DNA from 3 places in the Arthrobacter sp. K410C genome. Region 1 is predicted to be linked to each of the others. Evidence: riboswitches for the same ligand, from Rfam matches in the RefSeq annotation. Region 1 holds a riboswitch; each other region holds the start of a gene.
The links. A riboswitch is a leader RNA that binds a small molecule or an ion and turns the genes downstream of it on or off. The one in region 1 is predicted to bind cyclic di-AMP.
Positions count from the first base shown of each region.

Region 2: it holds a riboswitch for cyclic di-AMP, as region 1 does, so the genes downstream of both, AC5RU7_RS16355 (LysM peptidoglycan-binding domain-containing protein) here and AC5RU7_RS14465 (C40 family peptidase) in region 1, are expected to answer to the same signal.
Region 3: it holds a riboswitch for cyclic di-AMP, as region 1 does, so the genes downstream of both, AC5RU7_RS09620 (aggregation-promoting factor C-terminal-like domain-containing protein) here and AC5RU7_RS14465 (C40 family peptidase) in region 1, are expected to answer to the same signal.

Region 1 is NZ_JBNHFJ010000010.1:19,276-28,918, forward strand. Features, by position in the region: gene AC5RU7_RS14430 (helicase-associated domain-containing protein) at 1-2,193, opposite strand, end outside; gene AC5RU7_RS14435 (hypothetical protein) at 2,205-2,438, opposite strand; gene AC5RU7_RS14440 (cold-shock protein) at 2,642-3,025, shown strand; gene AC5RU7_RS14445 (DUF3027 domain-containing protein) at 3,032-3,646, shown strand; gene serC (phosphoserine transaminase) at 3,729-4,859, opposite strand; gene AC5RU7_RS14455 (iron-dependent transcriptional repressor DtxR) at 5,142-5,837, shown strand; cyclic di-AMP (ydaO/yuaA leader) riboswitch at 5,969-6,188, shown strand; gene AC5RU7_RS14460 (M23 family metallopeptidase) at 6,199-7,020, shown strand; cyclic di-AMP (ydaO/yuaA leader) riboswitch at 7,149-7,327, shown strand; gene AC5RU7_RS14465 (C40 family peptidase) at 7,398-8,072, shown strand; gene AC5RU7_RS14470 (NlpC/P60 family protein) at 8,233-9,006, shown strand; gene AC5RU7_RS14475 (HNH endonuclease) at 9,297-9,643, shown strand, end outside.
Region 2 is NZ_JBNHFJ010000013.1:25,792-35,434, reverse strand. Features, by position in the region: gene AC5RU7_RS16370 (DNA alkylation repair protein) at 1-516, opposite strand, end outside; gene AC5RU7_RS16365 (TraR/DksA family transcriptional regulator) at 513-869, opposite strand; gene AC5RU7_RS16360 (aggregation-promoting factor C-terminal-like domain-containing protein) at 891-2,243, opposite strand; cyclic di-AMP (ydaO/yuaA leader) riboswitch at 2,524-2,694, shown strand; gene AC5RU7_RS16355 (LysM peptidoglycan-binding domain-containing protein) at 2,698-3,561, shown strand; gene AC5RU7_RS16350 (protein adenylyltransferase SelO) at 3,696-5,171, opposite strand; gene AC5RU7_RS16345 (APC family permease) at 5,168-6,610, opposite strand; gene AC5RU7_RS16340 (ribonuclease Z) at 6,630-7,556, opposite strand; gene AC5RU7_RS16335 (hypothetical protein) at 7,899-8,327, opposite strand; gene AC5RU7_RS16330 (hypothetical protein) at 8,433-8,831, opposite strand; gene AC5RU7_RS16325 (hypothetical protein) at 8,850-9,062, opposite strand; gene AC5RU7_RS16320 (universal stress protein) at 9,469-9,643, shown strand, end outside.
Region 3 is NZ_JBNHFJ010000005.1:30,992-40,634, forward strand. Features, by position in the region: gene AC5RU7_RS09605 (EamA family transporter) at 1-123, opposite strand, end outside; gene AC5RU7_RS09610 (SixA phosphatase family protein) at 162-689, opposite strand; gene AC5RU7_RS09615 (winged helix-turn-helix domain-containing protein) at 755-1,618, opposite strand; cyclic di-AMP (ydaO/yuaA leader) riboswitch at 2,630-2,789, shown strand; gene AC5RU7_RS09620 (aggregation-promoting factor C-terminal-like domain-containing protein) at 2,795-3,529, shown strand; gene AC5RU7_RS09625 (glyoxalase superfamily protein) at 3,590-3,964, opposite strand; gene upp (uracil phosphoribosyltransferase) at 4,010-4,645, opposite strand; gene AC5RU7_RS09635 (phosphatase PAP2 family protein) at 4,658-5,461, opposite strand; gene tadA (tRNA adenosine(34) deaminase TadA) at 5,523-6,026, shown strand; gene AC5RU7_RS09645 (glycosyltransferase family 4 protein) at 6,036-7,130, opposite strand; gene AC5RU7_RS09650 (6-pyruvoyl trahydropterin synthase family protein) at 7,135-7,530, opposite strand; gene AC5RU7_RS09655 (zinc-dependent alcohol dehydrogenase) at 7,534-8,577, opposite strand; gene AC5RU7_RS09660 (HNH endonuclease signature motif containing protein) at 8,696-9,643, opposite strand, start outside.

The sequences.
Region 1 (9,643 bases):
CAGCTGGGCATCCACGTCTTCATCAGCAGGAGCCGAGCGGGGCGGCGTATAGACGGGCCGGAGGCTTTCCTGCGGAACGGGGTTCCTCCGGAGCCGGATGGCAGGATCCTCAGCTCCTTCCACGGCAGGGGACAGCCCCAGGCTCCGCAGAACCTGGGCTGCCTGCCGCGGCGGTGCCGTGGAGATGAGGACCGTGGGCGCAATCCTGACCAGCCCCAGCCCGGCCGCCTTGGGCCCGGACAGGAGCTCGAGCAAGGCCGCCTCGTCCTCGCTCTGGATAAAGCTGGCCGCCTGCCCCACGCGCACGCGGCCGTGGCGTGAGGCGGTGTCCTCCACCAGGTACTCGAGCGGCTGGGGTACGGCGGTGGCGGAGTGCTCCCGCAGGAACTCCAGCAGCCCCGGCGCGTCATAGCCGGAATCGAGCGCGCGGCGGATGGAACTGTCCGTGAACCTGTAGATGGTGGCGGGCCCCTGGCCCTCGGCGTCGGCCATGACAAGGAGCTTTTCGGTCAGTTCAGGGGCGAGGTATCCGGGTGCAACAGCGGTGAGGTCCGCCTGCAGGAGCACATGGTTCAAGGCAGCCGGAAGGTGTTCTCCCAGGATCGACAGGGCCGCGTCCGGTCGGTCCTCCGCGAAGGCGCTGCCCAATTGCGTCAGCGCCCCGGACCCCACCAGTCCAAGCAGTTCGGCCTCCGCCAGGACGCCGCGGATCAGCGAGCTGAACCGCCGCGCCATCCGGGGCTGGGCCCACTCGGCGCGCTGGAGGACGGCGGCGGTGTCCAGCACGGGAGCCGCTCCATCCTGCGCCGAGGCTTCGGTGGTGAGTTCGTGCAGTATCTCCAGGATGCGCTTGCGGATCACCGGGGCGTCGGGGCGCTGGGGCTCGGCGGACAGCGGCACGATGGTGCTGCCGGAGGCGGTGCGGTGTGCCGCCGGCAGCCCCTGGGCGCCATTGACGGGCTGGCCCACCAGGGACGGGACCCGCTCGCTGGCCAGCCAGGCGTTTACCAGCCACAGCCATTGCTCCTGCCGGGGCAGTCCAAGCCACTCCAGCTCCGGCGGCTGGACCCAGGACGACGAGTCCACATCCAGCCGTATCAGGCCCGCGAGCCCGCACAGCTCCAGCAGCAACCCAACCCGCGCCTGCTCAACGCGGAGCAGATCGGCAAGCCGGCGGGTTTCCCGTACCCCCACCCCGCCGCTGCGCAGCGTCATCAGGGGCTGTTCCCGTACGGCGTGCAGAAGTTCGCCCACCAGCCGCAGCGTTTCGGAAATGGCGCTCATCGCCGCATTCCTCCGCAGCATGGCAGTGGTCCGGCCCAGCTCCGGAACGGGCGGTGTGAGGGCGAAGTCGTCGATGATCACGCCACCGCGCAGGGACAGTCCCACGCTGTGCGGCAGTTCCACGTGTGCCGCATCGAGCGGTACCAGCAGGCCGCGGGCCAGGAGCCAGTCAATCGGCCCGGCGTCGGAACCTTCCGTCGTGACGGAAGCCTTGCGTTGCGCCTGGGGGACGGCACCCATGGCCCAGTTGCGGAACCTGCCGAGCAACGCCGTCGTCCGTTCCGGCGCACCGGCGAGGATGCCCTTCAGCGCCTCGGGGGAGGACGTCCAGTGCTGCAGGGCGAGGGCGGCCTCCATGGGGGTGGTTGCATCCTGGATGGCGGCGCCGCTGTGGTGCAGCTCGGAGACCAGCTGGACCACGCGCTGGGCAAACGCCGGCTGGAGGCGCACCAGTTCCGTGTAGCTCCGGCCAAGGCCGGCCGGGTAGAGTCCCACAACATCCTTGAGGCACCCGACCGGCAGGTAGTAGTGCTGCCTGGTGCCTGCGGCGGACGTCCCGTGCGGCGGGGCCGCCCGGTGTACCAGTGCCAGTTCCTGCAGTCCGGCCAGGATCTGCTCGACGGTGGCCACGGTGGCACCGGAGATCATCTTGCGCAGCCCCGCGGCCGAAGCACTGTGCTCGGTATCCGTGTTGGTGCACAGGTGAAGGGTTTCCAGCACCTGCATCTGTGGCCGGTTGAGCCGTTCAAGGGCCCGTTGGACGCTGACCCGGGAACTTGCGCGGGCAGCGAGGGCGGAGAAATCGGGAACAGCAGGGGAGATCAGGTCCGGCCGCGCGGCGAAAAGCGCACGCAACGAGTCGTCGCTGCGTGACTCCAGATCCTTGCCGAGCGCGCGTATGAGGGACATCAGTCCCAACGTTACCGCTGGTCCGGCTTTCCTGCCCGGCGCCGCCCGGCAACACTGTCCAGGACGAGGAAGAGCATGAGGAGAAACGCTACCGGCAGGCCATACAGTGCCGCGTACGTTACCAATGACGGCGCCACCGACCCGGCAAAAGCGAGGGCCATCACTGCTCCCACGGCCACCAGGGAAAGCACTGCAATGACTGCGGCCGCGATCATGATGGGCCGCCGGTAGCGCGAGGGTGTCATGAATGTAACGCTACAGCGCTCCGGGCACCCGGCGTGAACGCTGTTGCCCGGCCCTGTTGGAAGCGTGAATAGGGCACCGGGCAGGATAACCTTGAAGGATATAGACCAACACGGTTTAGAGCAGCCATACCTTGAACCCGCACAACAATGCGGATGCGGTGGCGGCTGGCCGTGTCTCATGACAGCAGAAGAAGGTTGATTACGTGCCTACCGGCAAGGTCAAGTGGTATGACAAGGACAAGGGCTTCGGGTTCCTGGCAGGCGAGGACGGCCAGGAGGTTTTCCTGCCCAAATCGGCGCTGCCCGAGGGCGTGACGGAGCTCAAGGCCGGCACCCGAGTGGAATTCGGCGTGGCCGACGGACGCAAGGGCGCCCAGGCCCTGGGCCTGCGGGTTCTGGACAAGACGCCGTCCATCGCCAAGGCAAAGCGGCCCGCCGCCCGGGACCTCGCACCGCTGGTCCAGGACCTGGTGAGCGTGCTGGACAATCTGTCCGGCACGCTGTCCAAAGGCAAATACCCGGAAGGCAACAAGGGCAAGGCAATCGCGGCTGCCCTGCGTAAGGTTGCCGACGAGCTGGACGTTTAGCAGCCGATGAGTCCGGAAGCTGAACAGCCGCAGACGCAGGTGCACGACGCTGCAGGTGCCGCGACGGCTCCTGCAGCGGGAACAGCCCCGGCGGTAGCCAGGAACGCGCCAAAGCGCCGGGCAGGCGTGCCGGTATGGCGGACCGGCAAGCCGGACGCCTTCCTTGCCGGTGCCGTCGATACGGCCCGCACCGCGCTGGAGGGCATCACGGCCGCCGGGGACATCGGGCGGCACCTCGCAGCCAAGAGCGAAGGCGACCGTTTGGTCACGCACCTGTTCGAGTCGAAGCTCGCCGGCTACGCCGGCTGGCAATGGTATGCGGTGGTAACCCGTAACTCCCGCTCCAAGGTGGTCACCGTTAGCGAGCTGGGCCTGCTGCCGTCCGAGGATTCGATCCTCGCTCCTGAATGGGTGCCGTGGGCTGAGCGCGTCCGTCCGGAGGACGAGCAGCAGCAGGAACGGGAAGCCTCCGAATCTGAAGAAACCGCACCGGCAGTTTCCGTCGCTGCTGTTGCCGAACCTGACGCCGATGCCGGTTTCACGGAATCCGACGCCGCCGATGCCGATTTCACGGATGATCCTGCCACGCAGGCGACGGCGAACGACGCCGGCAGCGAGTAACTGCTGAACGTCCCCTTGCCGGGATACACAAACGGCGCCGTCCGGGCGAAACCCGGGCGGCGCCGTCGTACTTAAGGAAAGGCTACTTGCGGAGCTCGCCCACCACGTAGTCGATGCTGGCCAGCAGTGCGGAGACGTCGTCAGGCTCGATGGCAACGAACGTGGCAATCCGGAGCTGGTTGCGGCCCAGCTTCCGGTACGGCTCCGTGTCCACGATGCCGTTGGCGCGCAGGACCTTGGCTACGACGGCGGCATCCACTGATTCGTCGAAGTCAATGGTGGCAATGACGTTCGAGCGCTCATCCGGGTTGGCGACAAAGGGGGTGGCGAACTCGGCGGCGTCGGCCCAGCTGTAGATGCGCCCTGCCGAGTCGGCTGTCCGGGCCGCGGCGAAGTCCAGCCCGCCGTTTGAGTTCAGCCACTGCACCTGGGCGTCCAATGTCACCAGGGTGGACAGGGACGGGGTGTTGTACGTCTGGTTGAGGCGTGAGTTGTCAATGGCGGTCTGCAGGTCCAGGAAATCGGGAATCCAGCGGCCGCTTGCCTTGACCCGTGCGGCGCGTTCCAGCGCAGCAGGGGAGAACAGGCCAAGCCACAGTCCGCCGTCGGAGGCAAAGTTCTTCTGCGGGGCAAAGTAGTAGACGTCGCTCTCAGCCACATCGACGTCCAGGCCGCCGGCTGCGGAGGTGGCATCCACCAGCACCAGTGCATCCTCATCCGCGCCTGCCACCCGCTTGACCGGTGCGTACACGCCCGTGGAGGTCTCGTTCTGCGGCCAGGCATACACGTCCACACCGGCCTCTGCCTGCGCCACCGGCCGGGTGCCGGGCTCGGACTTGATGATGGAGGAGGCGTCCAGGAACGGTGCCTTGTTGGTGGCGGCCGCAAACTTGGAACCGAACTCACCGAAGGACAAATGCTGGGCCTTCTGCTCCACCAGGCCGAAGCTGGCAACATCCCAGAACGCCGTGGAACCGCCCACGCCCAGGATAACCTCATATCCTTCCGGGGCGCGGAAGAACTGGCTGAGGCCCTCGCGCACTGAACCGACGAGGTTCTTGACCGGAGCCTGCCGGTGCGAGGTGCCCAGGACGTTCTTCGATGCGGCGGACAGCGCATCAATCTGCTCCTGGCGGACTTTTGAAGGTCCGGCGCCGAACCGCCCGTCCTTGGGGAGGAGATCGGCAGGAATAGTGATGCTTGGTTCGCTCACGGGGGCTCCAATTTCGGCGTGGACGCGCTTAGGTCCGAACGGGTGGATGGTCGCTGGCGCGCAGTCGGCAATGACTGCATCGAAGGCCTTTCCCATTCTGCCTGAACAGCTGATTCGGCGGGAACCGGGACCGTCATAGTCCAGCCACTGAGACGGGTTGCCAGGCGGCTTCCAACTATTCGGACTAAGTCAAAATAGGCTAAGCTAGCCAACGGACTACGTCGCGGTGAACAGCGATACGGTGGGACAACGCAAGGTACTGCGCTCGAGGAGCTGAGCTGGATGACGGATCTGATCGACACTACGGAGATGTACCTTCGGACCATTCTGGAACTGGAAGAAGAGAACATCGTTGCCCTGCGGGCCCGTATCGCGGAACGCCTGCGCCACTCGGGTCCCACGGTGTCCCAGACCATCGGCAGGATGGAGCGCGACGGCCTGGTGGTGGTCTCCGGCGACCGGCACCTGGAGCTCACCGAAGTCGGCCGCAAGCGCGCCACCGAGGTCATGCGCAAGCATCGCCTGGCCGAGCGGCTCCTGGCCGACGTGATCGGGCTGGACTGGGCTTATGTGCACGACGAAGCCTGCCGCTGGGAGCACGTGATGAGCGAGCGGGTGGAGCGGCGCATCTACGAGATGCTGGACCATCCCACCGAATCGCCGTACGGCAATCCGATTCCGGGCCTTGCCGCACTTGGTGGCCAGCCCGCACTTGCCTCCAGCGATACGGTGACGAGCCTCCTGGAAGCCATGAAGTCCTACGGGCCTGCGTCGGAGGTCACGGTCAGCCGGTTGGCAGAGCCCATCCAGGTGGAGCCGGAACTGCTGTCCCAGCTCGATGAGGGAGGCATCCGCCCAGGCGCGGCGGTAACCCTTGAACGTGTGGGCGACTACATCTCGGTCCGCGTGCCCGGCATTGAAGGCGCTCTGGAACTTCCGCCGGAGGTTGCCGCGCACGTGTTCGTTCACGTTCGCTAGGAAGGCCGGACCGCCCGGTGTGACGCCGGTAACGCCAAGATAACGGAATTGTTACCTAGGGCCTTAAGCCCCTATAGTTGAACCAAGCGTTGATACAAAAGCGTTACCTGATCCGGAGCCGAGCTCTGCCAGCGGATCAGGAGCACGAGTCACTAACTGGCAGAGGCGGGGGAACCACAAGCGGCAGCGGGGGACTGCCTTGGGGTGAAGTCCGTCAGCAGCAAGCCTCTTCCAGTGAAGGAATCCCTCAGCGGATATCTCTGTGCCGAAGCTTGCTTACGGCGGGCCGGGTCTTTGAACTCTCTGACCCGAATCCGACAGCTAACTTCGCAGGCTTTCCAGAGAGGAATCCTTCTTGTCCATGCAGACCTCCAGGGGGCGCCGCCGCGCCGCTGGCCCCGCTTCGGCACCGCGCGTCGCCGAAGTCATCCACACGGAGCGCCCCCGCGATCTCCACCGTGATGCGCGGCGCCGTCGGGGTCCGTTCCGGCAAATCACCGAGTTCGCCTCGGCGAGCGGCATCGGCCAGAAGGCCGGCATGGCACTGGCTGCCACCGGCCTGGTGCTCACCGTGACTGTTCCGGCCACCAGCCCGGTCATGGCCACCGACGGGGCGGGCCTTGCGCCTGTTGCGGCCACCGCTGTGACCCCGCAGCCCGCTATCTCCGCCGAAGCCGGAGCGGAGATCGACTTCAGCCGCTCGGCCGTAGTGACCCAGGCGGATCCGGACGGCAAGCTCAAGCAGCTCCTGAGCGCCCAGTCCGCCGGCGCTGTTTCCCGCGCCGCATCCACCGGAAGCCTGGGCGCCCCGCTGGCGTCGCTGACCACAGCCTCGCCCTTCGGTTACCGCGTCAGCCCCATCACGGGTGGTTCCGGCGACTTCCACCGCGGGCAGGACTACGTTGCCCAGTGCGGGACCTCAGTTCTCGCGGCCGCCACCGGCACCGTGACGTTTGTAGGCTGGCACCAGTTCGGCGGCGGCAACCGTGTGGTGATCGACCACGGAAACGGCCTGGAGACCACGTACAACCACCTGTCGTCCTTCAATGTGACTGAGGGCCAGACGGTCTCGCGCGGCGAGGTTGTGGCACTGAGCGGAACCACCGGAGCCTCCACCGGATGCCACCTGCACTTTGAGGTGCAGGTCAACGGCGAAGTAGTGGATCCGACGGGCTGGCTCTAGTCAAATGGTTGCTGACTCTCGAATTGCCGTGACCAGCCGTGACCTGAATGTGACATTCAGTCAAAACTCCTGTACCGTCTAACTCGCGTCAACTTTTCCGAAGTTGACGCTCTTGTGCGGATTGCCTAACTCTGCCACCGCTCAAGGTCCGTTCGCATTTCATCGTCTGGCAGGGGCGGGGGAACCAATTTTGGCCTTCTTCACGGAAGGCCTTGGGGTTAAGTCGCAAAGCTTCCTTGAAGCGGCGCGGCCGGGTGACTCCCATCCGAATCCGACAGCTCACCTCGCAGGCATTGGGAGAGGCTACCTTCGTGTCTTCACGCCATAATTCTGCGCGCCACCGTGCGCAACCGGTCCGTACCAACCCTTTGGACGCCGTGTCCAAAGCTGTTAGTGCCAACGCCGGGACAGTGGGTCGCCAGGCTGCTGTTGTTGCAGCCGCTTCCGGCCTTGTCCTTGCCATGGGTCTGCCGGCCACCGCGGACACCACCGCCGGTGTCTCCGCTTCCACCGAGTCCGGTTCCGCGCAGACAGCACTTGCAGTCACCGCAGCACCTACCGCCACCGTTTCCTTCGAGCGCCCGGTGGTCACCACCGTCGCCGCCCCCGTTGTTGAACGCGTGACCGTGCAGTCAACCTCCGACGACGAGGACGAAACCGCCACTTCCGCCCAGTCAACCGCGGCAGAAAAGGTTGTTGCGACCGCCGCTTCTGCGGCCACCACCGGCCTCGCGGCCATCGCCTACACCGGCATTGGCAGCCCCTACGTCTGGGGTGGCACCAGCCCCACCTCCGGTTGGGATTGCTCGGGCTTCACCCAGTGGGTTTACGCCCAGGCCGGCATCAGCATCCCGCGCGTGAACGCATGGACCGCCATGACCCCCACCTCCACCCCCCAGCCGGGTGACCTGGTGATGCAGAACGGCGGCGCACACGTCGGCATCTACGTCGGCAACGGCATGATGATCAGCGCACTCAACCCCTCCCAGGGCACTCTGCTGCACTCCGTCGCCGCTACCGGCACCTCCTCCTTCTTCACCCTCGCAGGCTAATAGTTCTTGGGGCTTCGGCCCCGGGAACTATTTCTTTGCCCGCACTTTTTCGCTAAACCACCATCCCCGTTCGGGGCGCTCCGACGTACCCCCAAGATGCCGGCGCGTCCAAAACTCTCGGGTTGCCCACAGGCCCCGAGGTAATCGAAAGAGAGAACTGATGACTACTCGTGCTACCGCACGGCACCGTGCCGAGGTCACCAAAACCAGCTCGATCGCCGTCATTGCCAAGGCTGTGGGCGACAACGCCGGCGGCGTAGGTCGCCAGGCCGCCGTGATCGCTGCCGCCTCCGGCTTGGTGCTGACCAGCGGCGTCGCCGCCAACGCTGCCGACGCCAACATCCAGCGGGACTCCGCTCCGGCGTCCGCCCTGGAAGTTGAATCGGCCATCGAAGCTCCCATCTCCGCTGCTTCCACCATCGCCATCACCTACGAGAAGCCTGCCGTGACCACCACGCCGGCGCCCGTGGTCGTGGAAGAGCCGGAGGTTGAGGTAGAGGAAGCCGCGCCGGCGGCCCCTGCCCCGGCTGCCCAGACCGCTCCCGCTCCGAAGGTCACCGCCAAGGTTTCTGCTGCGTCTGCTCCTGCCGCGCCCGCTTCCGCCAGCGGCAAGGGTGCAGCCATCCTGTCCGCCGCCTACGCCCAGCTGGGTGTCATGCAGGACTGCACCATGCTGGTGACCAACTCCCTGGCGGCCGTTGGCATCAACTTCCACGACTGGCCTGCAGGCTACCTGTCACTGGGCCGCACGGTGAGCGCTGCCGAAGCCCAGCCCGGCGACCTGATCTACTACGCTGACGGCGGCGCCGGCATGGCGCACATTGCTGTCTACGCAGGCAACGGCCAGGCGGTCCACGGCGGCTACAACGGCAACCAGACGGTGGTCTTCAGCGCCAACGTTGGCTCCGGCCCGGTTTTCATCCGCGTCAACTAGTCCCCGCGTCCCCGGCCGGCGCCCCCGACGGCCGGCGATGGAGGAAGGACCCCTGCCCACAAAGCAGGGGTCCTTTCCCTTTTAAGGGAAGCAGGCGGGGCCTGCGGCCGGTCCGTGCGGAGGGCTCCAGGAGACGGCCTGCCAGCGGACGGATCAAATGCCTTCCCGAGGGCGATTAGCTGATAGTGCGCTTCTGTGTTTACTCTTGTGGTGTCGATCCATAGCCCGGACATGCCGAGGGCAGCCGGCCCTCGTGCCCCTGACGGGTGCGGCCGTGAAGAGGTACGTGCATGCGCACTCTCGTTCTGAATGCTGGATATGAACCGCTGGCGGTTGTCACTTTCCGCCGGGCGCTGGTGCTTGTGCTCACGGGCAAGGCGAGCGTGGTGGCCGAAGGGGACGACCCCGTGGTGGGTCCACAGGAAATACTGGGCCGTCCCTCGGTGATCCTCCTCAACCGCTACATCCGCCCGCGCTACAACCAGGCCACCGCCGTCAGCCGGCGGGGTGTGCTGAGACGGGACGGGCACAAGTGTGCCTACTGCGGCAAGGCTGCGCACACGATCGACCATGTCCACCCAAAATCACGCGGCGGAGCCGACTCCTGGGAAAACCTCGTGGCTGCCTGCCTCCGCTG
Region 2 (9,643 bases), on a different contig from region 1:
CTGCCCAAGTACTGCTGCAGCCTGGCGCAGGCTGGTGTGCGGGTCCTGGGCCCACCGCGCCAGCACCACATCGGCGCGCTGCCTGTCGCGCTCCGGCAGCCCGGCAAGCAGCGGCGCCACCACATCGGCCACGAGGGGGCCTTCCAGTTCCGCTGTAGAAGCGGAGCGGAGGAACCCTTCGATCCGGGTCAGGTCCGAGTGGCGGAGCCATCCGGCCTTGGCTTGGAGCAGCACCACGGCAGCCAGCCGCCGCTCGAAGACCGGCCTTGCGCCAGGGTTGGGCCGGCCCCAGAGGACTGAGGCCAGCTGGACCGTGGCATCGTGGTCCAGGGCTTTGAATTTCCGCAGCGCATCACGGACGGTTCCCCGGACAGCGCCCACGGAGGCTCCGTAGGAGGCGAGGACCCCGCCCAGCCGGGTGGCGACGTCGTCCGCGCGGTACCAGGAGCCCTCGTTCTGCAGCGTACGGTCGATGAATTCCGCCGCCGCGGCAACGATGTCCGGCCCCGCTGTCACTGCCGGCCTGCCGCGGCGTGGTTGATGCAGAACGCGGTCCATGGCCGGGCTTCCAGCCTGCCCTCGGCAATGGCTTCGCCGCAGACGGCGCAGGTGCCATAGGTTCCGGCGTCCAGCCGGGCGAGGGCGGCCTCCACCTGGTCCAGGCCGGCGGCGCTCTGCTTCAGGAGTGCGGCCGCCTGGGACAGCTCGAAAGCGATCGTGGCGCCCTCGGGATCGTGTTCGTCATCGACGTTTGAATTGAGCCGTGCCGAACTGGCCGAGGCGATGTCCGCGCGAAGGTCCGGAAGCAGTGCAGCCTTCCGCTTCCGCTCCTCCTCGAGCAGCACCCGGAACCGCTCAAAATCTGGCATGGAGAAAGCCTAGCGCGCCTCTCAGTACCAGTTCCTGGCTACGGAGTGGTCCCACGCCGCGCAGGGTGTACGGTAGCGGTCCCGGATATACCCGAGCCCCCACTCAATCTGCGTACGGTAGCTGGTAAGCCAGTCGCTGCCGGCGCTTCCCAGCTTGCCGGGCGGCAGGGCCTGCGGAATCCCATAGGCCCCGGAGTAGGGGTTGGTGGCGGTGGTCAGCCAGTTGGATTCCTTGGTCCAGAGCTGGGCGAGGCACAGGAACTGGTCCTGGCCCCAGCCGTAGGCTGCAAGGCGGCCGGAGGCGTAGCTCTTGGCCGCAGCGGGATCGTTGACTGCGCCGCCTGGAACGGAGGGCACGACGACGGCGGGCGGGCCGGGGATTGCAGGCGCCGGGGCAACGGGGGCGGGGTTCGCCGGGGCCGGGTTCACGGGAGCAGGATTTACCGGGGCCGGATTTAGCGGCGCGGGATTCGCTGGCACCGGCGCTGCCGGGACCGGGTTTGCCGGAGCGGGAGGTCTTTGAGCACCGGCAAGGGCAGCATCTGCAGCTGCCTGCCGGCGGGCCTGCTCCTCGGCAGCCGCTCGCTTGGCAGCCTGCGCCGCCTCATAGGCTGCAAGCGCCGCCTGGCCTTGCCGGTATTCGCCCTCGAGCGCCGCCGTCGTGCCCTTGAGGGACGCCAGCTGCGCGGTCAACTCTCCGCTGCGCCGCTGCTCTTCGGCGACCTGCCGGGCCACCGCGTCCTGGGCGGAACGGGCAGTGTCCAGCTTGGCCTTCGCCTCCCCGGACAGGCGTTCGCGCTCCGCCCTGGCGGTCTTTTCCTGCTCCGCCAGCGCAGCGGTGGCTTTGCCGGCGGCCTCCGCCCGGCTGACCAAATCCGCGGTCTTGGCTCCCACCACCTCAACGACGTTGAGCCCGTGGATGCTGTTGTTCTCCAAAGCTTCCAGTGCCACAAAGAATCCCATGGTGGTTCCGCCGGTCTTGTACGATCTGGCGGCCAGCGCACCAACGGCCTGTTGATGCCGCTGCAACTCCGCGTCCGCCTGGGCAGCCTGGCCTGCAAGGGCATCCACCCTGGCCGTTGCGGACTGCAGGGCGGCATCCGCCAGTGCATAGTCGGCTGCGGATGCCACGGCGGCCGTCCCGAGCGCTTCGGACTCGGACCGCAGGCCTTGAAGCAGGCCTGTGATGTTCTCGATCTCGGCCGCCTTCCCGGCTTCAGACTGCTGCGCCTTCTGAACGTCTTCCCACGATGGGTACCCGCCCGGCGGAGCCTCATCCGCGGCCGCCGGAGGCAGGGCAGCGGGGCCGGCCAGGGCAAGTGCCAGCAGCCCTCCCAGCAGCGGGGGCTTGAACATGCTTCCGATCAGGCGCATAGCTCCGAAGCTTAGCGGGTTTCAACACTAGGTTGAGGGTTGGGCGACCTCCCGCCGCTACCTTAATAAGTTTGTGACATAAATAACAGGCGACGCCAGCCGCAAAATATCACGCGAGGTCAGAAAGGTGTGCTAGTACCTCCAGACGTTTGCTTAATTTGATAGAAGCGCCTCGTATGTTACCCAAACGTGACAATTGCTCCGGGGCCGGGTTATGGTCTTCAGGTGTCCCTCCCAATCGGGACATTCCCATCAGTATGCCGAGCCCTGCCACTGACCCGGGATTCAATCGCTTTCCAGCTGGCAGGGACGGGGGAACCAAGTTTCCACGGCCGTTACGGCCTTGGGGTTAAGTCGATAGCGCCTCCGTCCATTGTGGGCGGTTGCCTTCGGCCGGGTATCTCCAACCCGAACCCGACAGCTCACCCCGCAGGCATGGGAGAGGCGATCACACGTGTCAAAAAATTTCCCTACCGCCCGTCACCGCGCAACTCCGGCCCGCTCAATCGCGCTCCAGGGCTTGGCTGCTTCCGCAAAGTCCCAGGCACGGACGCTCAGCCGTCCGATGCTCGCAGTTGCCGCTGCGTCCGGCATTGCGTTCGGTGTTGGAGCTCCCGCCCATGCAGGCGTGACCGGCCCGGATACCACCGAAACCGCTAGCGTCCAGGCGTCCAGCGCTCCGGCAGCCGCAGTGGCTGCCCCCGCTGCCGCAGCCCCTGCCGCCGGCAACGTCTACACCGTGGTTTCCGGAGACACCCTGGGCGCCATCTCGGCCGCTCACGGCGTCAGCCTGAACGATGTGCTGGCCGCCAACGGCCTGGACATCTCCACCATCATCTACCCCGGTGACCAGATCACCATTCCGGGCGCCGGCTACGTGGCACCTGCCGCTGCTCCTGCCCAGGCCGCACCTGCCCTGGCGAACACCGGCTCCACCATGAACTATGCCTCCGCGGCCGTTGCCCCGGCTCCGGCTCCGGCCCCGGCCCCCGCACCTGCCGCGACCGGCACCGGCACGGGTGCAGCCATCCTGGCTTCCGCCTACGGCCAGTTGGGCGTGCAGCAGGACTGCACCGCCATGGTGGAGAAGGCCCTCCGCTCCGTCGGCAAGTCCGTCGGTGACCTGGCTCCCGGCCAGTTCTACCAGTACGGCACCACCGTGGGCACCCCCGCCCCCGGCGACCTGGTGATCACTGCAGGCCACGTGGGCGTGTACGCCGGCGACGGCCAGGTTGTCAGCGGCGGCGTGGACGGCTACAAGACCGAAGTCCACTCCATCAGCTGGCTCGGCGGAGCTTCCTTCGTCCGGGTAGCGTAGTTACCCCGCGCAACTGAAGCAGCCGCACCAAGAGCTGCGCACATAAGGGCGGCAGCCGGGAAGACCCCGGCTGCCGCCCTTGCCGTGTTAACGTGTTGCCACCGGGACCCCCCGCCACTTTGCGGCGCAGCCTGTCACGTGCCGCAGAACGTCATGTACTTGCCGAAATCTTCCGGCGCGCCTTCGGCGTAGCGTTCCAGCCCGGGTCGCTCTTCGTAAGGGGAGCCCACTGCTTCAAGGAGCCTGGTAAGCGGCTCCAGGTCGCCGCCGGTGGCCGCAGCGAGCGCCTCTTCCACCAGATGGTTGCGCGGAATGTACACGGGATTCACCCGGTCCATCCGGTCCGCATCCGGCTTCATGGACCGCCAGCGCCCGGCCCAGGCGTCGAATGCTGCCAGGTCCATGACCATGCCCCGGACAGGCCTTTCATTTCCGCGCGCTGCTTCGCCCAGGTTGCGGAAGAACCGCGTGTAGTCCACCGGGCCGTCCTTCAGGATCGCAACCACCCCGTCCACCAGTTCGGATGCCGCTTCGGCCTCAGGGCTTCCGGCGGGGCTGGCGGGCAGGCCCAGCTTGGTCCTCATCCCGTCGAACCAAGCATCGCTGTACTGCCTGCGGAATTCGCCCAGCGCCTCCACGGCGGGAGCGACGGCCTGCTCCTGGTCCTCGTTGATCAGCGGAAGGATCGACTCGGCGAGGCGCGCCAGGTTCCATTCGGCAATAACAGGCTGGTTGGCGTAGGCGTACCGCCCGCCCACATCGATGGAACTGTAGACGGCGGCGGGATTGAAGTCGTCCATGAACGCACAGGGCCCATAGTCGATGGTCTCGCCGGAAATGGTCATGTTGTCCGTGTTCATCACGCCGTGGACGAATCCCACCAGCATCCATTGCGCCACCAGCGCGGCCTGGGCCGACACCACCGCCCGGAAAAGCGCAAGGTACGGATTCTCAGCTTCCGCGGCGGCGGGGTAATGCCGGCTGATGGCGTGGTCCGCCAGGCGGCGCAGCAGCTCCAGGTTGTCCGTGGCCCGCGCATACTGGAAACTCCCCACCCGCAGGTGGCTGCTGGCCACCCGAGCCAGGACTGCCCCGGGCAGCATCTCGTCCCGGCGCACCAGGCGTCCGGTGCCGACGACGGCGAGAGACCTGGTGGTGGGAATCCCCAGCGCGTGCATTGCCTCACTGACGAGGTATTCCCGGAGCATGGGCCCGACGACGGCACGCCCGTCACCTGCCCGCGCAAATGGTGTGCGGCCCGAGCCTTTGAGGTGGATATCGCGCAGGCGGCCGTTGGCGTCCAGGATCTCGCCAAGCAGGAGGGCCCGCCCGTCCCCCAAGAGGGGTGAGTATCCGCCGAACTGGTGCCCGGCGTAGGCCTGGGCCACCGGCGCTGCCCCCTCCGGCACGTGGTTGCCCAGCAGCAACCGCACCCCCTCCGCGCTGCGCAGGTAGCGGGCATCAAGCCCGAGCTCTTCCGCGAGGGCGTCGTTGAAGACCAGGAGCCGGGGCTCCGGAGCTTCCTCCGCCTGCCAGGGAACAGCCATGTCTGCCAGTTCGCTGGCGAAACGGCTTTCGAGGATGACCGTTGATTCTGCAGCGGTAGTCATGGGTTAACCCTATCCCCGCGGTTGGTCCGTCGGTTGATCAGCCAGGTGACAAGCCACAGGATCACGCCGATTGCCATCAGCCCGCCGGCTATCTGGTACTGGATCACGTTGCGTCCCACCCATGGGCCGGCAAGGAAAGCACACAGGATGGCTGCCACCAGGGGCAGTGGGCCGGGCGAGGTGAAAAAGACCTTACGGTTCGGATCCCGCTTCCGGCGCAGCACCAGGCATGCCACGTTCACCACGGTGAAGACGCACAGCAGCAGGAATGCCGTTGTGCCGGAAAGGTTGGCGACGATGTTGCTTTCCGGATCGCTGGCCACATAGAGGATGAGTCCCAGGGCAAGGACCGTGGAGAAGGCGATGCCGGCCCACGGGGTGCGGCGAACGGGCAGGACCTTGCCCAGGGGACGCGGCAGGACCTGCTGCCGGGCCATGCCGTAGATCAGCCGGCTGGCCATGAGCATGTTGATCAACGCAGTATTGGCCACGGCGAAGACGGCCAGGAACGGGAAGACCCTATCGATGGGAAAGTCCGGTGAGCCCTTATGCACCACTTCGAGCAGTGCCGCGCCTTCGGCTTCGCGGATTCCCTCCAGTTCTGTGGGTGTCAGCACGCTGACTACGGACACTGCAACCAGCATGTAAAGGAGCACGGCGATGCCGAGGCCGGTCAGCATGGTCCGGGGGAAGATCTTCTCGGGATTGCGCGTTTCCTCCACCATGTTCACCGAGTCCTCAAAGCCCACCATGGCGAAGAAGGCGATGGAGGTGGCGGCGGTGACGGCGAGGAACAGGCCCTTGTCCTGGTAGTCGCTGAAGACGAAGATCTCGCCGGGGTTGCCTGTGCCCTGCGCCATGACGAAGAACCCGACGCCGATCACGATGCACAGCGCCACCATTTCCACCACGGTGAGCACCACGTTGAACTTGACGCTCTCCCCCACACCCCGCAGGTTGATGGCGGCCAGCAGGAGCATGAATGCCAGGGCGACGGCGGTGATCATGCCCTGGCCGGGATCACCCATGACCCCGTTGACCTCCAGCCCGCCGAAGAAATTCTGTGCCAGGACATTGGCCGAGGTTGAGGCGCTGGTGATGCCCGAGCAGACCACCGCGAATGCCACCAGGAACGTGACGAAGTGGATGCCGAACGCCTTGTGCGTGTACAAGGCGGCGCCTGCCGCCTGGGGATACTGGGTGACCAGCTCCAGGTAGGAAAAGGCCGTCAGCGTCGCCACCACGAAGGCCAGGAGGAACGGCAGCCAGACAATCCCGCCCACCGTCCCGGCCATGGTGCCCGTCACGGCGTAGACGCCGGCGCCAAGGATGTCCCCCACGATGAAGAGCAGGAGGAGCTTGGGGCCAAGGACCCGTTTCAGCTCGGGCTCCCTGCCCTGCGGAGTAACGCCCTGGACTTCCTCGGATGTGGCGCTCATTGTCGGCCTCCTTGCCGGATCAGGTGGTGGGACTGGAAGATGCGTGCCAGGTCGACACGGGGCTGCGCCGCTGCGGAAAGGGAATCCGCTGCAGGTCCGCGGCGGCCGTGACGGCAGACGTGCCCGCGCGTGCGGATGCCTGCGCGGCAAGCACGGTGGCGTCGTCGCCGTAGCGGGACGAGAAATGCGTCAGTACCAGAGTGCGGACACCGGCGCGCGACGCCAGCTCCCCTGCCTGCCCGGCGGTGAGGTGGCGGTATTGCTGCGCCAGGCCGGCGTCGTCATCGCTGAAGGTTGACTCGGCAACCAGGAGGTCGGCGCCGTCGGCCAGTTCCTCAGCACCTTCGCAGGGCGCGGTGTCCATGACGAAGGCGAAGCGCTGGCCGGGCCGATGGATGCTGACGGCCTCGAGACTGACGCCGTTGAGGGTTCCTTCACGCTGGAGGCGCCCGACGTCGGGGCCCGCGATGCCCGCTGCCGCCAGGCGGTCTGGCAGCAGGGTCCTGCCGTCCGGTTCCACCAGCCTGTAGCCGTAGGTATCGATGCGGTGCTTCAGCGGCCGGATCTCCAGTCCGTCAGCGATGATCCCCGCTCCCCCATGGGGGTGCAGGCGCAGGTCGATGCCGGGCGAACTCACGGAGACCAGGGCACGGACCACGTCCTCGCCGGCACGCGGATAGTGAAGGTGAACGGGGTGCCCCAAACCGTCGAGGGCCATCCTGGACAGTACGCCGGGAAGACCGTAGCAGTGGTCGCCATGGACGTGAGTGAGGCAGATCCTGGTGATCTGGGTAGCCGGGATACCAGCGTGGATCATTTGCCGCTGCGTTCCTTCGCCCGGATCGAAGAGCAGCCCCTCGCCGTCCCAGCGCAGCAGGTATCCATTGTGGTTCCTGCTGCGGGTGGGGACCTGGGATGCGGTGCCGAGGATGACGAGTTCACGCATGTCTGAAAGGACCAAAAAGCAGGTTCCGGACGTATCCGGGACCTGCTTCCTGGTTTGGTGGTTTTAGTGCCGCCTGAGCATTCCCATAATCTTGTGGGCCATGCCGCCGGTCCTGCCGCCCGTTGCATGGGGCGTCCGCCTGGCGGCATTCATCCCGGTACCGCGGACTGTTCCACTGGTTCCGGTCCTGCCTGAGAATCGTCCAGCGGCATTCCTGATCATGCTTCCCAAGTTCATGTGAAACTCCCTTAGTCCTGATCTACCAACTGATATTCATCAGCCTACTTATTAGTCTAGTCGTGATTCCGTTTTCGGCTAGGGTCCAAGGCCCCATCCTAGATGTCAGCGCTCCAGGTCCTCGGGGTCGAATTCGCTGAGCGGCGACCCGCCGAAGTTCTCGGTGTCGTCACTTGCTTCAGCCTCGAGGCCCGTCGGGTTCTCACCGAAGTCCACGTCCGCCACGGCTTCACCGAGGGTGGGCGCATCCGGCGGCACCTGCTCATCCCCAGCGTTGTACCTGGCTTCCGCCGTCTCGTCGCGCAGCGTCTGATCACTCAGGAAATCCTCCTCTTCACCCGAAACAGCCTCTCCCTGGAGAAGCGGATCCTCCTGCCAGCGGTCCGGGTTGTCCTCCGCCGCGCCGGGGTAGCTGTCCGGACCCTTGACGGGATCCAGTTCCAGGGACGCGCCGGCGCCGGGAGTCTCATCAAGGAGCACATCGTTCTCCTCGACCACCTCGAGGTTGTCATCGGGGAGGTTCTGTTCAGTCATGGTGATGCCTTTCTCTTGAACTCCGGCGAACAATAGTAAGCATACTGACGAAAAGGCCGGGATGTGAACCACGCACTGCCCGCTCCCACCACTTGTGCTGCCGGCCTATGCTTTCGGAGCTGCAGGTTCCGCCTGACCGTCGTCCACCGCCATGGGCGTCAGCACAGCCACCTGGTAGCCGCCGGCCCCCTCCACGAGCTGGTAGCAGAACCGCTCACGGGCCCTGCCGCCGGAGAACCATGTGACATCGGCCCAGACACTCCCTGGCGCCTGGGCCAGCACTGCCACATGCTTCTCGATGTGGTTGACGCCTTCGTACTGCGGCCAGGCAGAGGCAAAAAACTGCTCAGTCTGGCGGGCGTCGGTCACGGCGAGCAGCTGGCCGGGAAAGACGATGAGCGAGGGAACGGCGTAAAGCCGGGACATCGCGGTTTCGTCACGGGCCAACAGTGAGGCGGCATACCGGTCGAAGAAAGCTTCAACTTCCGGCTGTGGAGCCGTCATGATGCTCCTTCTGCTGGATCAGTGCAGCAGCCAGGATCCGTCCGAGGGCGGTTCCGGCTTCCTGCGCAATTTGCGGAACAGGACAAGGAAAGGCCACGCCAGCAGCTGCAGCAGCCCTGCGACCAACAGCAGGCCTACCAGCAGGACGAGGACCGGCGAGTACAGCAGGAATACGCCGATTGCGGCAGCGATATAGCCGCCCACAAGCGCCATAACTGTCCCAGGGTCCATGGGGACTCCTCTTGAGTTGTCGAAAAATTGAGGGAGGCGCGAGCCGTTTGGACGGGAAAACGCCAGACGGGAAGGGCGCACTTGATTCCGGGGCAGGAATGCCGGTCCCGGGCACTTAAAGCGCCCTGAGCGTAAACGTGGATCCGAGAGGTGGTGCGGGTTCGAGCGCCTGCCAGGCATCCCTCCGAGGGGCTGGGGTAATTCACCCAATGCATCCGGGCCGCATACTTCCTAACGGTCATCCCAGAGTACCCGGCGGCCTCCCAGGGTGGAAGTACCCACCGGGTCCCTTCCATGCCCCCGACTGGCAGCCTCTGCCCCCAGTGACCTTTGGCCCTATAAAACGCCGCCACCGGGCGGGAGGGTTGACCGTATCCAGCGCGGCAAAACACGAGGAAGCACGGCCATGACAATCCATGAACCAGTCGCCGTCGGCATCAACGACGCGGTGCAAAGCCAGGCAGCCGTCCGGTGGGCAGCCCGACGTGCCCAAGCGGCGGATGTCCCGCTGGCGGTCCTCCACGTCGTTGATGACCGCCAGGTGGCCGCGCTCGCCAAGTATTCGGGCAAGGCGTCCACGA
Region 3 (9,643 bases), on a different contig from region 1:
GGCCACGAACAGGAGCGGGGGCACCTCCACGCCGCCCGGGTGCAGGCCGATGTCGATTGCCACGAAGTTCAGGCCCCAGAGCACGGCCACCAGCACTGCAAGCAGGGAGTCCCGGAGATTCACGCTCCCTACTCTGCCAGAACCACCCGCCGGAACCGGGGCTAATGGGCGCGGGGCACCTTGAACTTGATGATCCTGGCATCCTGCCCGTCCAGCTCCGCCCAGGGCTTTTCCGTCTCCAGTACGGTGAGTGCGCTGGTGGGGAAACGGGTGGCCGCGTCCATATAGGCGTCGTGGTCGGAATCGCGGGAGGCGAGGTGGATGGCCAGGTCCTGCACGCCCGGCAGGTGGGAAATCAGCATGAGCGTTGTCACGGTATCCGGCACGTGGTTGATGACGGAGAGCATGCGGAGGGCGGAGGCGGCATACAGGCCGTCCTCCAGCTTCGGCGTGGGTGCCTTGTCCCCCAGCTCCGAGCACACCCAGGTGCAGGTCTGGCGCGTGCGCAGGGCGCTGGAGCAGAGGATGAAGTCCGGGACGATGTTGTGCTTGAGCAGCCAGCGCCCGGCCAGTGGCGCCTCCCGGTGGCCGCGCTCCTCCAGCGGCCGCTCGTGGTCGGGCACACCGCCGGGCCAGTCCGCCTTGGCATGGCGCATGATCACAAGGCGGCGAAGATGGTGCTCACTCATGCCCCAAGCTTAACGAACCAGCACCCGCCCCAAACGGGGACGGGTGCTGGTTGGAAGACCTGGGGTCAGATCGAGTATTCAGGAGCGGCCCAGACCACTACTTCCGGGTGCTCGTAGAATCGGTAGCCCTGGCCGCGGACGGTGCGGACCGTGTTGGCGAGGCGGCCCAGCTTGGAGCGGAGGCGGCGGATGTGGACGTCGATGGTGCGCTCGTTGGGCACTTCCTCGGCGTTCCGCCACAGGCCTTCGAGCAGTTCGTCGCGGCCCACGGTGCGGGTGCCGTTTTCCACCAGGTAGTTGAGGAGCTCGAACTCCTTGAACGTCAGGTTGAGCGATTCGCCGTCGAGGTGGACTTCGCGGCGGGCAAGATCGATCAGGACACCGGACGGGCGCGGCTCCTGCGGCTGCTGCGGACGGGGCGTCTCGGTGCGCTGGCGGGAGTTCACCGTGGGGTCGCCGAAGGTGGAACGGACGACGTCGAGCGCCGAACCGGGGGTGCCCGCGGGGGCAACGGCAACGGCTGCATAGCTTTCGGCGCCGGTTACCAGGGACTGGGCGTAGGCGCGGATTTCCTGCGCAAGCTTGGCGATGGAGGTGCCGGCAGCCGCAGCGGTTTCCTCGTCGATGCCCATGTACAGGACGAACCCGCGGGCAACATTGTCATTGGCCACCGGGCGGACGGCGTTGGGTCCTGCCACCACGGGCGTGGGTGCCGTTACAGGAGCGGAGTCAGCCGTGGGAACGGCGCGGAGCTGCCCGTAGGAGTTGGGGTTGTAGCCCTGCGGCGCGTAGCCCTGGGCTGGGAAGCTGCTTCCGGAAGACGGCGAAATTGACGGGCGCGGACCAAATCCGGGGCGGAGGCCGGAGGGCTGGCCTGCCTTGGCGGCGTTACGGACAGAGATGTGGACGTATCCGGATGCAACAGACATGGATTGCTTACCTCAATGTGAATGGCCGCCATCGCGGCTCGAATGCTGGGTTTTCCCGCAATGCGAACTGGGGAGGGGCGCCCGACGCTGGGCTGGGGGGCGAATGCCTAAGAACTTCGATGGGTGGAGAAGGTCAGGCGTGCATTCGACAACAGCGCATGTCGGCAGCAGCTGATGTGCTGGGCCAATATTCTGCGGCTGCAGGTGCTGTTGAGTTCTTGTTCACATTGGAAGTGTGCAGCGTAACAATGGCAACTTGCAAGTAACAATGGATCGAATCGTCCGCATTGTGAGACGAAATGCTCTATTGTGGCGCAGATCACGATTCTGGCGGAAGCCAAAGAATAACATTCGTTATCCGATTTGCCCCCACAAAAGGGGCGGTTGGCAGAATATACTTCGCGAAAAGCGCCGCCACGAAGTTCTTTATTCAAGTGAGTGCGAATTGCCAAAATCGCCCCCTACTGACGCGGCGCGTGTCCAGCGGCGCGCGGAGCAAGGGAAGAAATTTTCCCGCCAGACCCGCGTTGATCGGCCCCGAGGCGCAGGATCACCTCCGCTCCCTGCACCTGGCCTTCGCGTCCGGGCCGAATACCTCCCGGCCGCGAGCGCCGTATGTACGGTCGACTGGACTGTGACCACTGGATGCGATGCTCTCAAATTCGACGGCTTGAACTGCCGCGCAGGGTCCGCCCGTCCACACCGGAGGTCCAGGCGCTGTTACTCATGGCAATGTTTGGGTGAAGAGGCCAGGCCTCGGCCGCGGAGGGAACCAGCGGATGGGGCTTGTCCAAATGGCAATGAATAGCCCGGCCGACGAAGGAAGGTCACGTTCGCATCACAGCCGGGCCAGACCCATAGCCCTCCACCCGCCCATGTGGGCCGACTGGCACAAGTCGACGCGCCGTCATCGTGATGTCCGTTACCTAAATGTGACTTAAGCCCTGAACTCCTGTAGCGTCGATTGGGTACGGTTCCCGTTCGGGCCGTATATCCGGATGACGCCAAGCTCTGCCACTTCCCGGATTCCGCTTGATCGAAGGCAGAGGCGGGGGACCCACCGTCCCGGGCACTGACTTGCCCTTGGGGTTAAGCCAGCACGTGATATTTCCGTGCGGCCGGATGCCCTCATCCGAACCCGACAGCTAACTCCGCAGGTGTGAGAGGCGATTCATCATGTTTACATTCCCGGCTAAACCGCGCCCGAAACAGGGTTCAGACAGCGATTCCCAGCGTCCGGAAGGCAAGAAGTTCACCCTCGGCAAGCGTGCCGCGGTCCTCGCAACGTCCGGTGCGCTGCTGGTTGGCCTCGGCGCCGCCGGCCAGGCGACAAATGCTTTTATTCCGGCGGCGTCCACCACAAGCACCACGGCGGCGGACTCCGATGCGCAGATGAGCATCGAAAAGAGCGAGATCCGGTCCAACCCGGCCGAGTCTCCCGCCCCCGCCGAAATCAACGTTGTTCCCCAGGCCGCCGAGCCTGCCGCCGCACCCGCGCCGGAGCCCGTCCCCGCGGCTGAGCCTGCTCCGGCACCCGAGCCCGCACCCGCACCGGAGCCCGCTCCGGCACCTGCACCCGAGCCGGCTCCCGTCGTCGCGGTCAATGACCCGGCAGGCGCGCAGGCCTACGCCGCCGGCCAGCTTGGTTCCTACGGCTGGGCCCAGGACCAGATGCAGTGCCTGGTGACGCTCTGGACCAAGGAATCCGACTGGACCACCACGGCCACCAACCCCAGCAGCGGCGCCTACGGCATCGTGCAGTCCCTGCCCGCCGAGAAGATGGCCAGCGCCGGTGCGGACTACCTCACCAACTACCGCACACAGATCAACTGGGGCCTGAACTACATCAAGGAGCGCTACCAGTCCCCCTGTGGCGCGCTGAACTTCCACTACGCCAACAACTGGTACTAAGCCGCTGCAGAATTCCCCGGCCCTTACGCTGTCCGTGCGTCAGGGACGGGGATTTTGGGCTTAAGAGTCCCGTCCCGGGATGTACTGCACTGCCCACCTGTTGCCGTCCGGATCGGCGAAGTAGACGAAGTGGCCCCAGTCCTGCACGTCCACGTCGCTGACGTCCACGCCGTTCTCCTTGAGGTGGCGGTGCGCGGCTTCGATGTCGTTGACCACCAGCTGGAGGTTGGAACCGGTCCCCGGAGGGGCGTCCGTAAGTCCTTCACCAATGCAGATGGAGCAGGCCGAGCCCGGCGGAGTCAGCTGGACGAAGCGGATGGAGTCAGTGGGCCGCTGGTCGAAATCGGCGTTGAAGCCAACCTTGTTGACGTAAAAATCCTTGGCACGGTCCACATCGGACACAGGGACAAACACGAGTTCAAGTTTCCAGTCCATGGGCACAGGCTACGGCTGAGCCCCTGGTCTTGGAAGGCTTGAACCTCAGCCGGCGATGCCGTACAGGCGATCGCCCGCGTCCCCGAGCCCGGGAACAATGTAGGACTTGTCGTTCAACTTCTCGTCGATGGATGCCAGGACAATCGTCACGTTGGCGTCCGCGAGTTCCTCTTCCAGCTTGGCGAGGCCCTCAGGTGCGGCCAGCAGGCAGATGCAGGTGACGTCCGAGGCGCCGCGCTTGAACAAGAACTTGATGGCCTCGCGCAGGGTTCCGCCGGTGGCGAGCATGGGGTCCAGGACGAAGATCTGGCGGTCGGTGAGGTTTTCGGGAAGCCGTTCGGCGTAGGTGATGATGTCCAGGGTTTCTTCATCCCGGGCCATGCCGAGGAACCCCACTTCGGCGGTGGGGACGAGCTTGGTCATGCCCTCGAGCATGCCCAGGCCGGCGCGCAGGATGGGTACCACCAGCGGGGTGGGCTTGGTGAATGCGGTTCCCACGGTGCTGCTGACGGGCGTTTCAATGGTGACGGGTTCGGTGCGGACTTCGCGGGTCGCCTCGTAGGCGAGGAGGGTCACCAGCTCTTCGGTCAACTGCCGGAACACCGGGGACGGGGTGTTTTTGTCCCTCAGGACGGTGAGCTTATGGGCGACGAGCGGGTGGTCCACAACGAGAGTTCGCATGCGTCAAAACTATCACCCGGCGTTGTCCTTCCCGTGCCCGCCGGGGCCGTCGTGATGCAGGGCATCAACCACCACATCCCGCACCACTGGATGCTCGAAATCGGGTGCCGGGCCCACGTGCTCCCGCCGCCTGATCATGTGGAACAGCCGGTGGGCAAGTATGACCATCAGCACCCACGCGAGGCCCAGCAGCCAGCCGGCCATCACGTCCGTGAGCCAGTGGTGCCCCAGGTATACCCGGCTCAATCCCATCGCGATGATGAAGATCACGCCCGTTGTGATGGCGGTGATGCGGACCCACAGCTTGAAGAAGTGCAGGCACAGGATATAGAGCAGCACGCCGATCACCACGGTGGTGTTCAGGGTATGGCCACTTGGAAAGGACGGCGTGGTTTCATACGGTGGCACGGCCTCCGTATGTTCGGGACGGGTCCGGCCCACCAGGCGCTTGCCGATCGTGGTTGCCGTGGTGGACACCGCGGCTGCACCGCCAACCAGGATCAGCGGCCGCCAGGACCGGCTCAGGAACGTGAGCCAGGCGGTGAGGATGCTCGCGAGGATGGGCATCCCGACCCCGCCACCGATGTTTGTGAATGCGGTGACGAAGGCGTCCGTTTCGGGGTTCCGCAGTGACTGCGAATAGTCGAGTGCAGGAATATCGAGGCTGGCCAGGCCTTCCTCATCCACCACGTCCGAGTACACCTCGGCGCCCAGCAGCGCCATGGCAAGCACAAGGGTTCCACCGATGATCAGGGTCAGCCACAGGGCGGCATATGGTTTGAACCATCTGTCCACGCGGTCACGGACGGTGCTCATTTGTGCCTCCCGGGGCTGGTCGTCACGGGCTCAGGGTATCCTTCGAAACTATCATTGAGCCATGGTCTCCACTGGAAAACACGACACGTGGATGGGTCTTGCCCTTGCGGAGGCCCGCCGCGCCCTTGCAACAGAGGATGTGCCAATCGGCGCCGTGGTGCTGGGGCCCGACGGCGCGGTGCTGGGTTCCGGACGCAACCAGCGGGAGGAGCTTGGGGACCCCACGGCACACGCCGAGGTGGTGGCCATCCGCCAGGCAGCGGAGCGGCTGCGCGAGCTTGCGGCCCGCGACGGCGGGAAGGCCGACGGCTGGCGGTTGTCCGACTGCACGTTGGTGGTCACCCTTGAACCGTGCGCCATGTGTGCCGGCGCTATCGTCCTCGCCCGGATTCCCAGGGTTGTCTTCGGTGCCTGGGACGAGAAGGCGGGCGCCGCGGGATCGGTGTTCGACGTCCTCCGCGAGCGCCGGCTCAACCACTGGGTGGAGGTTTACTCCGGGGTGCGGGAAGCCGAATGCGCGGAACTGCTCCGTGATTTCTTCGCCGGACACCGCAGCCGTCTGTAGCGGGAAGTCCTACTCCGCCGCCTCCCCGGGCTCCAACGCCTCCAGTACGACTCTTGCCGTCTGGTCCCACCCCGGCAGCCGGTCACGGGCCGCCAGCGCGGCCGCCCGCCATTCGTCCCTCGTTGCCTGGTCCCGCAGCCAGTGGCGCAGGACGCCGGCGAGCCTCGCGGGGTTCTCCCGGTCCCCCGGCACAAGCGGTACGGCCGCGCCGGGAAGCCGGGCGCCGCCGTCGTCCTTCACCAACCGTGCCAGCCCGAGCGCTTCCTCTGCACCTGTCCCCTGCCGCACCACCACCGGGATTCCCCGTGCCAGTGACTCGGTGACCACCATGCCGAATGCCTCCACACGGGACACCAGCAGGCTGAGGTCCGCGGCGTCCCACGCATTTTCCAGGGCATCGCCCAGGAGCTCGCCAGTGATCCTGAGCCGGTCGTCCAGCCCGCTGGCAGCGACGGCGGCCCGCACCTCCGCCGCGTAATCCGGGTCCGCCTGGTCAGACCCCACCATGGCTGCACTCCACTCAAGATCCTTGATTAGGGCGAGGGCTTCCACGGTCAGCAACTGGTCCTTGTTGGGCAGGTGGGCCGCCACGACAATGAGGCGTGGCGGGCGGTATCCGGATGCCACCGGTGCGGGATCGACGCCGGGGAGGGCGACACGGATCCCGGCCAGCCCATGGCGCTCCTGCAGGATGGCCGCCGTGCTGGTGCTGGTGGAAATGATTCCGGAGGCTGCCCGCATGGCCCGCGCCTCACGTTCCACCGGGCCAGGATCAGCCGTCACATCAACTGTCATGTGCGCCAGGACCCAGGCTTGCCGCCCGGCCTTGGCTGCATACTCCAGTTCGTCCGGGACGCCGACGGCGACGAGCCCGTCCACGATATCCACAGCAGGCTCCTGCTCCGCCTCCGGACCCCAGGCGCCGATAATGCCGCCGAACCGGCGCCGGTCCTTGGCCGAGGGTTCCGGCCAGGCGCCTTCAACGGGCACCACCTCGACGTCGGCCCCGAGCTCCGTCATCCCGCGGACCAGCTTGGCGTTGTACGCATTGCCTCCGGAGTGGTGGTGGATGTTGCCGGGAACCAGCAGGCGGATACGGCGCATGGTTCTAGGCTGTCAGGTCCAGCGAGTAGGTGGCCCAGGCGTCCGGGTTTTCGCGCAAGGTGACGTCGATGCCTTGCAGGTGCCGGCCGTCGTCGTGGTTTTCGATTTTTCCCGCGACTTCCTGCGCGATGTACTGCGCCAACGCCTCGGTGGTGCTGAGCCTGCCCGCAAAGTCAGGGTGCTCGTCGAGGTTGCGGTAGTTCAGTCCCGCCAGCACCTCCTCGATGAAGGTTCCGGCGGCGCCGATGTCCAGGACGATCGCGTCATCGTTCAACGAATGACGGCGGAAGGCAACCTCCGCGACGAAGGTTGCCCCGTGCAGGGCCTGCGCCGGGCCGAAGGCTTCGCGGGGGAGGCTGTGGGCGATCATGAAGTGGCGGCGGACTGTCAGGCTGAACATGCATTACCTCTGGTCTGTGGGATGGGTGGGGGCTGGCTGCTGCGGTTCTACGTTGTGTTGCGGGTACTCGATGACGTGGCACAGGGCGTCGATGGTGCCGTGGGCGAGGCCCTGCACCACCTCGGGCAGTTCCTGGAATGGCGACGACCCGGTGAGGAACGCATCGAACACCGGATCTTTCAGGAGGGACACCGCAAGCTCCAGGCGGTCCGCGTTGGTGCGCCGGTGGCGCCGGGCGCGGGCCACGACGCCCACCTGGCTGGCCCTGATGGACAGGCGCCTCGCGTGGAAGTCTTCGCCGAGCGGCAGGGTGACCTCGCGGTTGGCGTACCAGGACATCTCGATGACGTCCCCCTCATCGCCGGCCAGCTGCAGGCTTCTTTCCAGGCCTTCCTGTGAGGCGGAGCAGTGGAAGACGATGTCGCAGTCTGCCAGCGCGTCATCCGGGTGGGCGAAGTCGACGCCCAGCGCGTCTGCCAGGGTTTTCCGGCCTGGGTCCAGGTCAACCAGTTGGAGGCGGGACAGCGGGAAGGTGCGCAGGAGGGTGGCCACCATGCCGCCAACCAGCCCTGCGCCGACCACCGCCACCCGGTCCCCCAGCCGCGGTCCGGCCTCCCACAGCGCGTTGACAGCAGTCTCCACGGTTCCCGTGAGGACTGCGCGCCGGGTGGGCACGTTATCCGGGATCCGGGTCAGCTCCGAGACCGGCACCACGTAACGGTCCTGGTGGGGGTTAAGGCAGAAGACCCGCTGGCCCTTCCATTCCTCCGGCCCCTCCTCCACCACGCCCACCGACAGATAGCCGTACTTCACGGGCCCCGGGAACTGCCCCTCCTGGTGGGGTGCCCGCATCTCCTGGGCCACTCTTGGCGGGACAGCGCCTCTGTGGACCACCATCTCCGTGCCTTTGCTGATGCCGGAGTAGAGGGCACACACCAGGGCTTCGCCGGGAGCCGGAGCCGGGAGCTCCTCAGGCAGGAGCTCCCCGTGTTCCCGGGCGGTGGTCCAATAGGCGGTGGCGTGGACGGAATCATGCGCATTAGTCATCTTGCTGATGAATCTAGCCGGACAGCCGCGGGCGGGGAAAGTCCGACGTCGGGTGGCGGCGCTGTGCGACTGTCCAGGCGCGCGGTGGTACGGCGGGCGGGGCACGCGGCATTTGTCGTCAGCCGGACAGATACGCGACAACCGCATCCTCAAGGAGGCTTCGTTTCCTTGGGAGGACTCCCGGTGGAAGAATTTCGGGCGGCAGGATTCCCGCGGGCCATTGTGGTGGGTCCCAGTCGGGCTGTTCGCTGGGGTAGTAGCGGCCGGTGGGTGAGGTCCAGCCGGGTGGTTCGGTTTCTGTTGCTTTCGTTGGTGTCCAGCCGCTGTTGTGCTTGAGCCGGTGGTGCTTTGGGCAGAGTTGCGCCAGGTTGCTGATGCCGGTTGTTCCGCCGTGTTGCCAGGCCGTGAGGTGGTCGGCTTCGTTGTCCAGGGCGCTGTTGTTGCAGCCGGGGAAGGTGCATTTGCCGTCCCGGAGGGTCAGGGCTTGTCGCGTGGCTTTGGTGATCCGGTAGCTGGTGCGGCCGACTTCGAGGGGTGCACCGTCGCGCGGGTCAACCAGGACGCGGGTGAAGGAGTCGGCTCCGTCGGCGAGGAGTTTGCGGGCCATCGACGCCGGGATCGGGCCGTACCCCTCCAGGATGGCTGGTTCGTCCGTTTGGCCGAACAGGGCGAGCACGGGGACGGTGACGATGACGTCCGCCCGCGGGGTCGGAATCTTCCCGCCCTCCGGATCGCCGAGAAACGCGCTGGTTGCGGGATCGCCAAGGCTGTTGTCTCCATGCTCGCCGGCGCTGCTCGCCTGCATGGACGCCGCTGCCAGGGCGTCGGGGATGCCAAGGTCCGCAGCCGGCTCGTCGGACCCATCGAGCGCGGCAAGCCCGATGAAACCTTCGGGGAGTTGTTGGACACCTTCACCGTGGTCATGGGAGGCCCGCCCGGGGGTACGGACGCCGGTGCGGCAGGCGCCCGCGCCGTTGCTATCCGGGATCCTGTCGTCCGCCCCGCTGGCCCCCGCGGGGCGGCCATCCGCCGTGGCGGTGGTGCCGGTGCTTAGGAGGCGGCGGGT